Regions from separate parts of the Polaromonas sp. JS666 genome, predicted to be linked through region 1. Evidence: riboswitches for the same ligand, from Rfam matches in the RefSeq annotation. Region 1 holds a riboswitch; the other holds the start of a gene.
The links. A riboswitch is a leader RNA that binds a small molecule or an ion and turns the genes downstream of it on or off. The one in region 1 is predicted to bind glycine.
Positions count from the first base shown of each region.

Region 2: it holds a riboswitch for glycine, as region 1 does, so the genes downstream of both, BPRO_RS20945 (D-amino acid dehydrogenase) here and gcvT (glycine cleavage system aminomethyltransferase GcvT) in region 1, are expected to answer to the same signal.

Region 1 is NC_007948.1:1,928,778-1,933,192, forward strand. Features, by position in the region: gene gcvP (aminomethyl-transferring glycine dehydrogenase) at 1-15, opposite strand, end outside; gene gcvH (glycine cleavage system protein GcvH) at 131-499, opposite strand; gene gcvT (glycine cleavage system aminomethyltransferase GcvT) at 595-1,791, opposite strand; glycine riboswitch at 1,807-1,908, opposite strand; glycine riboswitch at 1,930-2,043, opposite strand; gene BPRO_RS09305 (TRAP transporter large permease) at 2,067-3,344, opposite strand; gene BPRO_RS09310 (TRAP transporter small permease) at 3,436-3,930, opposite strand; gene BPRO_RS09315 (TRAP transporter substrate-binding protein) at 4,028-4,415, opposite strand, start outside.
Region 2 is NC_007948.1:4,405,314-4,409,728, forward strand. Features, by position in the region: gene BPRO_RS20935 (MerR family transcriptional regulator) at 1-418, opposite strand, end outside; gene BPRO_RS20940 (MBL fold metallo-hydrolase) at 547-1,731, shown strand; glycine riboswitch at 2,008-2,108, shown strand; gene BPRO_RS20945 (D-amino acid dehydrogenase) at 2,277-3,536, shown strand; gene BPRO_RS20950 (sensor histidine kinase) at 3,600-4,415, opposite strand, start outside.

The sequences.
Region 1 (4,415 bases):
GGATGGCATCAACATGTGTTTATTCCGATAAAAGACAGACAGACGGACGTGCGCCGCGCAGGGCCGACCCAAGCAAGCACAGCCCCCTCGGGGGGCAGCGCAGCACACGAAGTGGCAAGCGTGGGGGCCATTAACCTGCGGAAAACTGGGTGTAGCTGGTTTCGTCCATCAGGGCGTCCAGCTGCGAGGCGTCAGACAGCCTGATCTTGAAGAACCAGCCGGCGCCCAGCGGGTCGCTGTTGGCCAGCGATGGGTCGTTGCGCAGGGCTTCGTTGACTTCAACGACCTCGCCGCTCACGGGCATGTAGACGTCTGCGGCGGCCTTGACTGATTCCACCACGCCGGCGGCTTCCTTCTGCGCCAGGGTGGCGCCGACGGCAGGCAGGTCGACAAACACGACATCGCCCAGCGCGTCCTGCGCATGAACCGTGATGCCCACGGTGGCGGTGTCGCCGTCAATCTTGAGCCATTCGTGGTCTTCGGTGTATTTGACAGTCATGAGGTTCTCCAGAAGTTCAGTGAAAAGGATTCAGCAAGTTAACGTAAAAGTAACGTGAATAACTTGAAAGGCGGCAGTGAAAGTCGGTAGGTTGCTCAGCCGCGGTAGTAGTGGTTGGGCACAAACGGCATGGCGGCTACTTCCATGGGAACGGGCTTGCCGCGCACCAGGGCATGGATTCGCGTGCCGATGGCGGCAAACTCGGGACTGACATAGCCCATGGCCACCGGCTGGTTGATGGTGGGGCCGAGCAGGCCGCTGGTCACCTGGCCAATGGGTGCGCCCGCCGTGCTTTGCAGTTCGGTGTGGTCGCGCACAGGCACGCGTTCCAGCGCGACCAGTCCCACGCGTTTGCGGGTCAGTGTCGCGGCCGGGTCGGCCAGTTGCGCCAGAATTTTTTCCGCGCCGGGAAATCCGCCGGCCCGCGCGCCGCCAGTGCGCCGGACCTTCTGGATGGCCCAGTTGAGCGCCGCTTCCACCGGCGTGGTGCTGGTGTCGATGTCGTTGCCATACAGGCACAGGCCGGCTTCGAGCCGCAGCGAGTTGCGTGCGCCCAGGCCAACGGGTTTGACTTCGGACTGGGCCAGCAGGGCCCTGGCCAGGGTGTCCGCCTGCGATTCGTGCACCGAGATCTCGAAGCCGTCTTCGCCGGTGTAGCCGCTGCGGGTGATGAAGCAGTCGCAGCCCGCCACCGTGAAACGGCCGCCGGTCATGAACACCAGCTTGTCAACACCGGGTGCCAGGCGCTGCAAGGCCGTCACTGCCTGCGGCCCCTGCAGGGCCATCAACGCCATCTCGGGCATGGGGATGACTTCGCACCGGCTGCCGATTTTTTGCTGGATGTGCGCGATATCGCCGACCTTGCAGGCGCCGTTCACGATGAGGAACAGGTCGCCGCCGTTGGCGCTGTCGTGCATGTTGCGGTTGAAAAACATCAGGTCGTCGATGATGCCGCCGTCGTCATTGAGCAGCAGGCCATAGCGCTGCTTGCCCGCCGGCAGGTCGATCACATCGACAGGCAGCAGGGTTTCCAGTGCCGCCGCTGAATCAGGACCCACCAGGCGCAGCTGGCCCATGTGGGATACGTCAAAAAGGCCTGCCGCCTGACGTGTGTGGTGGTGCTCGGCCATCAGGCCGGCAGGGTACTGCACCGGCATGGAATAACCCGCGAACGGCACCATGCGCGCGCCGAGTTCCACGTGCAGATCATGCAGCGGTGTTTTGAGAAGATCTTCGGGGGTAGCAGAAGAGGCGTTGGACAAGGCGGTCTCCGGGGGCAAACATGAATCCATGACCGATGGTCATGCGCTGCCCCTGCTGTCCACTTTACCTGAGAGATTCACCTGGCGATGCAGGCTTGCTCCTTCGGTGGGCCGCCTCGAAAGCGGTCTCTCTCCAGTAGGGAACGTTTTCCGGCGCCAGGCGCCGGAAAACGGTTGCCAGTCCTTTTGCCTGAGCGTTCAGTACACCACGAGGGGTGCCCTCATGGTGTTCGTGCGCCTTCGGCGGTTTTCGCGATGAAAACTCTCTCCTGACCTCTCAAGTGTAGCCCAAGGTGCGGGCCTTCCTACTTGGAGTACACCAGATCGCGCAGCGTGAGCGACAGCGCCGGGAAATAGGTGATCACCATCAGGCAGGCCAGGATGACCAGCACGAAAGGAAGCAGGTGCACGACGATGCGGTCCAGTGAAATACGCGCCACCGTACAGGCCGCAAACAGATTGACGCCGAAGGGTGGCGTGATCATGCCCAGCGCCAGGTTGACCACCATGACCATGCCGAAATGCACCGGATCTATGCCGAAATGCATGGCCACGGGCGCCAGGATGGGCGCCAGCACAATGATGGCTGCGCTGGTTTCGATGAACATGCCAATGATGAACAGCGCGGTGTTGACGCCCAGCAGGAACAGCGCCGGCGATTGCAGAACGGCTTCCAGCCAGCGGCCAATCGCATCCGGTACGCCCGCCCGGGTGATCAGAAACGCAAAAAGTCCTGCGTTGGCGATGATGAACATGATCACCGCGCTGGAAAGGACGGATTTACGCAAGACAAGTATGAGAGCCGGCAGATTGATTTCGCGATAAATCACCATGCCCACAATCAGGGCATAAAAAACCGCTACCGCCGCGGCTTCGGTGGGCGTGAAGATGCCGCCGTAAATGCCGCCAAGAATGATGACGGGCATCAGCAGTGCCCAGCCGGCCTGCCAGGTGGCCTTGCCAAAACTGAGCCGGCCATCGCCGTCATTTTTCCCCCAGCCCTTGATCTTGCAATACACATAGACAAAGGCCATCAGCGCGAGGCTGATAAAGATGCCGGGGCCGACGCCGGCGATGAACAGTTCGCCGATGGATACCTCGGCGCTGACGCCATACAGAATCATCGGAATCGACGGCGGAATGATCACGCCCAATTCGGCGCTGGTGGCCTGCAGGGCAGCCGCATAACTGGTCGGATAGCCGTGCTTGATCAGGGCGGGAATCAGGATGGCACCGACGGCAAATGTGGTGGCAACCGATGAACCCGACACGGCGGCAAAAATCATGCAGGTCAACACGCAGGTCATCGGCAGGCCGCCCTGAACGCCGCCGACAATGCTCTTCGCAAACTCGACGAGTCGGCGTGAAATGCCGCCTGTTTCCATCAAATTTCCGGCCAGGATGAAAAACGGGATCGCTGCGAGCGGAAACTTGTTGATCGCATTGAACATCTCCTTCACCGAGATCAGCATGTTGGAGTTCGAAACCTGGATGCCGAGCACGGACGCCAGGCCGATAGACACGGCAACGGAGATCGTCAGTGCAAAACACACGACCATGGTTGTCAGCATCGCGGCGGTCATTGTGCAGTCTCCTGAAAAAAGTTGGGGCAAGAAGCCGGCATTGGCCGGCTCGCGCGGGGCTTTGCCGCGACGCCTGTAGAAAATTTATGGATCATGTTGCCGTTTCCAGTTCGTGGTGCTGCGGATCCAGCATGTTGCCGATAATGCCGATCACGCAAAACAGTCCTCCGATTGGCATGGCTACATAGCCCCAGAACATCGAGATGGATTCGAGTCCGGCCATGGACTGTACGCGGCCGCGCATTGCATAGTCCCAGCCCCACCAGATGATGATGGCGATCAGCGTGAGTGCCGCCAGGCCGACCACCCAGTCCAGGATCCGCTTGACGCGGGGAGGGCTCCAACGGTAAAGCACGTCCACGCTGACCATGGCGCCTTGCCGGAAAGCCGCTGGAATGCCTAGAAATACCATCCAGATCAGACTCAGGCGTATCAGGATCTCGCTCCACTCGGCCGGCTGTTCCAGCACAAAGCGCGTGATGATCTGAAACATGCCGAGCGTTGAGGCGATCACCAGCATGCCGCAGGCTCCCGCCATGGAAATGCTGGTACACCAGCGCTCGAACTTGAGAAATGCTTGCTTCATGGCAACTCGCTCCGCTCACAAATGAAACGCCCGCCAGTCCAGTGACTGCGGGCGTAGAGGGCTAAAAAAATGAAAATGCAATGCGCAATTGGACCGCTTACTTGTAATTGCGGATCTTCTCGATGTTGGCCTTGCCGAACTGCTTTTCGAATTCGGCGTTGACCGGTGCCAGGGCAGTGACAAATTTCGATTTGTCAATATTGTCAATCACCGTCATGCCCTTGGCGCGCAGGTCGGCGACCCCTTTGGCGTCGTCCTCATCGACCCGTGCGCGGTTGGCCTTGGTGCCTTCCTTGGCGGCGTCAAGAAACGCCTGCTTGTCGGCCGCGCTGAGCTTGTCGAAGACTGCCTTGTTCATCACCCAGATGCAGGGCGAGTAGACGTGGCCCGTCAGCGACAGGTGCTTTTGCACCTGGTCAAACTTGGACGCAATGATGACCGACAGCGGGTTTTCCTGGCCATCGACCGTGCCCTGCTGGAGGGCG
Region 2 (4,415 bases), 2.5 Mb from region 1:
GGCTGGTTTTGGGTTTGGGTTTGTCTTTGGCCTTGACGGTCTTGTCGAGCAGCGCCTTGGCCTCTTTTTCGTGGGTGCGAATCTCGTCCAGGTTGGCCTGCAGGTCCAGCATCTGCGCTTCGAGCTTCTTGCGGTGCTCGGTCAGCACGGCCAGGAATTTCTTCAGTTGCGGGGCGGTGTCGCGCGGACTGTCATAGGAATCGATGATTTCCTTGGCCTCCACCAGCGACAGGCCCAGCCGCTTGGCGCGCAAGGTGAGCTTGAGCCGGGTGCGGTCGCGCGCCGTGTAAACGCGGTTGCGCCCGCCCGGCCCCATGCGCTGGGGCTGCAACAGCCCCATGTCTTCGTAAAACCGCATGGCGCGGGTGGTCAGGTCAAACTCTTTGGCAAGATCGCTGATGGTGTAAGTCGTGGCCATGATGATTGAGTGGGTACGAACAGGGGCAGGCAAGGACACGGACAAAGGTGACAGCGCCGGGCGGGCGTCATCACTACAATGGCTCCACGTGACGTTTACGTAAACGTCAAATATAGCGCGAATATTACATGAACCTCCTTGAACAGCGGCTCGATTACCCACTGGCGGATACCCTGCCCGAGGCAGGCGAGGCACTTGAGATTGCACCGGGCGTCAAGTGGATACGCATGGCGCTGCCATTCGCGCTGGACCACATCAACCTGTGGCTGCTGCGCGATGAGCTCGATGACCCGCACAACGCGGGCGTAAAAATCCAGGGCTGGAGCGTGGTGGACTGCTGCATCAGCAGGGAAGAGTCCAAGGCGCAATGGGAAGCGATTTTTGCGACCCAGCTTGAAGGCCTGCCCATCCTGCGCGTCATCGTGACCCACATGCATCCGGACCACATAGGCCTGGCGCACTGGCTTTGCCAGCGCTGGTCAACTCCTGCGGGGCCCGCCGACGAGCCGCCTCTAGGCGGGCCCGGCCCCCTCGGGGGGCAGCAACCCGCGCAGCGGCGGAGCGTGGGGGCGCCATGGACTTGTCGCCTGTGGATGAGCGCCACCGACTACCACAGCGCCCGCATCGGCACCCAGAGCACCACCGGTTTTGGCGGAGACAGTGCCGCGCTCTTTTTCACCGCCCACGGGCTGACCGACCCGGAGTCCGTCGAGAAGATCAGGGGCCGCACCGGCTACTACGCCAGCATGGTGCCCGAGGTGCCGGGCAGCTTTCGCCGCCTGGTCGACGGGCAGATGATCCGCATTGGCGGGCGGGACTGGCGCTGCATCAGTGGTTATGGCCATGCGCCGGAGCACATGGCGCTGTACTGTGATTCGACCCGGGTGCTGATCAGTGGCGACATGGTGCTGCCCCGCATCTCGACCAACGTCAGCGTCTACGACATGGAGCCGGAATCAAACCCGCTTGCGCTGTTCCTGCAGTCCATCGACAAATTCCGGCCCCTGCCGCCCGACACGCTGACCCTGCCCTCGCACGGCAAGCCGTTCCGTGGCCTGCACGAGCGTATCCAGCAGTTGCACGACCACCACCGCGACCGGCTGGCCGAGGTGTTGCAGGCCTGTCAGGCCCGGCCCTGCAGCGCAGCCGACATCCTGCCCGTGATGTTCAGGCGAAAGCTGGACCTGCACCAGACCAGTTTTGCCATGGGCGAATCAGTTGCGCACCTGCATGCACTGTGGTTTGAGGGACGGGTGCACCGGCGGATCGATGCCGCCGGCGTCTTCCGCTTTGAAGCCCCATCGCCGCACTGAAACCATAGGCTAAAACCGCAGGCGCGGGGCCGGGACTACGCGGCAAGGCCTCGAGCGGGCGCCCGGGACTTTGCAACACCGGCGCCGCAGGCTCAGCGTTTTGCGCAGGATTTGACCACCCCCAAGACCGCCTGACACTGTGGCCGCTGCCCGCCAACGCGGCCAGCACGCAGGTGTTTCGATCGGCGCGCACGGCGGTTCGCGGTGCCGAACTGGACGCCCCGGCCAGATTATTGTTATCATCGCAGCGCTGGGGCGGCTCGCATGAGTCGCCCCAGCGTGGTATCGGGAGAGTCTGCCGTCCAGCATTGCCTGGCGGCGGCGCCGAAGGAGCAACCGCCCCGGAAACTCTCAGGCAAATGAACCGGTACCACCCATGCACTCTGAAGAGCTGCCGGGTTTTTTCGTCACCCGGCGCACCGAAGGAGCAAGCGGATTCGCGCGTCACAGCGCCGGTTCGTGAATCTCTCAGGTCCAGCAACAGAGGGGGCGTCCGTCACGCATGATGCGTGCGGGCTCAACCCTTGACGTTCTGGAACCTTTCTATGAAAACGATCGCCGTCATCGGCGGTGGCATCACGGGTGTCACCACGGCCTACGCGCTGGCCAAGCGCGGTTTTGAAGTCACCCTGTTCGAGAAGCATCGCTACGCGGCGATGGAGACCTCGTTCGCCAACGGGGGCCAGCTGTCGGCCTCCAACGCCGAGGTCTGGACCCATTGGTCGACCCTGCTCAAAGGCATCAAGTGGATGCTCAAGAGCGATGCCCCGCTGCTGCTCAACCCCAAGCCCAGCTGGCACAAGCTGTCCTGGTTCGCCGAGTTCATTGCCTCGATGCCGGCCTACCGCCAGAACACGATAGCAACCGCCCGCCTGGCCGTGGCGGCGCGCGAGCATCTGTTCGACTGGGCCGCGCAGGAGGGCATCGATTTCGACCTGAAGCAGCAGGGCATCCTGCACATCTACCGGGACAAGGCCGGGTTCGATCACGCGGCCCGCGTGACCGAACTGCTGGCCCAGGGCGGGCTCGCGCGACGCGCCGTGACACCGTCGGAAATGCGCGCCATCGAGCCGACCCTGGCGGGCAGCTACTATGGCGGCTTCTTCACGGAAAGCGACTCGACCGGCGACATTCACAAGTTCACGACCGGACTGGCCGCCGCCATCGCGCGGCGCGGCGTTCATTGCCTGTACGGGCAGGACGTGCAATCGGTCACCACCAACGGCCGGCAGGTCGATGTCACGGTGGGACAGGCTGACGAGCGACGCACCTCGGTGTTCGACGGGGTGGTCGTCTGCGCCGGCGTCGCCAGCCGTGCGGTGGCCGCGCGACTCGGTGACCGGGTGAACATCTACCCAGTCAAGGGCTATTCGATCACGGTGAACCTGCTCGACGAGTCCAGCCGCGCAGCGGCTCCCATGGTCAGCCTGCTCGACGATGAGACCAAGCTGGTGACAAGCCGCCTGGGTGAGGATCGTTTCCGCGTGGCGGGCACTGCCGAGTTCAACGGTTACAACAAGGACATCCGCGACGACCGCATTCGACCCCTGATCGACTGGGTGGAGCAATGCTTCCCGGGCATGAGCACCCGCAGCGTGGTGCCCTGGGCAGGCCTGCGGCCCATGATGCCGAACATGATGCCCCGTGTCGGCCGCGGTCGGTCTCCCTGCGTGTTTTACAACACGGGCCACGGCCACCTGGGCTGGACGCTGTCAGCCGTGACGGCGGACATGATCGGCAGCCTGGTGCAGCAGGGCCTGCAGGAGCGCAACGTCCCGGGCAGGCTGAGAACCGCGGACGCCTGACAGGCCCGGTGGGCGCCTGCGCTGGCACGGCGTGCCGGGTGGCGTGTGTACGGGCTCAGGCCGTCAGGCGGCCTGCGCAGCATGCGGTAGCGCCAGGTAAAAACTGGCGCCTGCCTGGCCGGTGGTTTCAGCCCAGACATTGCCGCCGTGCCGTGCGGCAACCCGCTTGACGATAGCCAGGCCCAGACCGTTGCCGGGGAATTCAGCAGAAGAGTGCAGGCGCTGAAAAGGCGTGAACAGTTTGCTGCTGTAGGCCGTGTCAAAGCCCGCCCCATTGTCCGACACCAGCAGGACCAGCTCGCCGGGGGTGGCGCCGGGCATCAGCCCGACCTTGATCCAGGCTTCGGCTTTTTTGGAGGTGAATTTCCAGGCGTTTTCCAGCAGGCAGGCCAACGCCGTCGTCAACAACCCCTTGTCACCAACGAGCAGCAGGCTGGCATCCATCTCGATCGCCACGCTGCGGTCCGGGGCGCGTTTGCGCAAATCGTCGACCAGTGCTCGGCAAATAGGTACCAGGTCGAATTTTTCAGGGTTACCGGACAGCTCCGGCAACTGGACCAGGGTTCGCAGGTCATCAACCAGCTTGGCCATCTGGCGCGTGCTGGCCTGAATGCGGCTCACATAATGCAGGCCGGACGCATCGAGCGCAGTCGAGTAGTTCTTTGCCAGCACCTTCGCGAACCCGTTGACGGCATGCAGCGGCCCCTGCAAGTCGTGGGACACCGCGCGGGTGAAGGCGGCCACATCGCGCCTGGTCTTTTCCAGCTCGCTCTGGCACCCGGCCAGTTCCTGTTCCAGCTCCGCATTGGCCCGCCGCAAGGCGCCATCGGCAAGGTGACGCTGTGAGACATCCGCCAGACTGACGAAAACTGCCTGCTG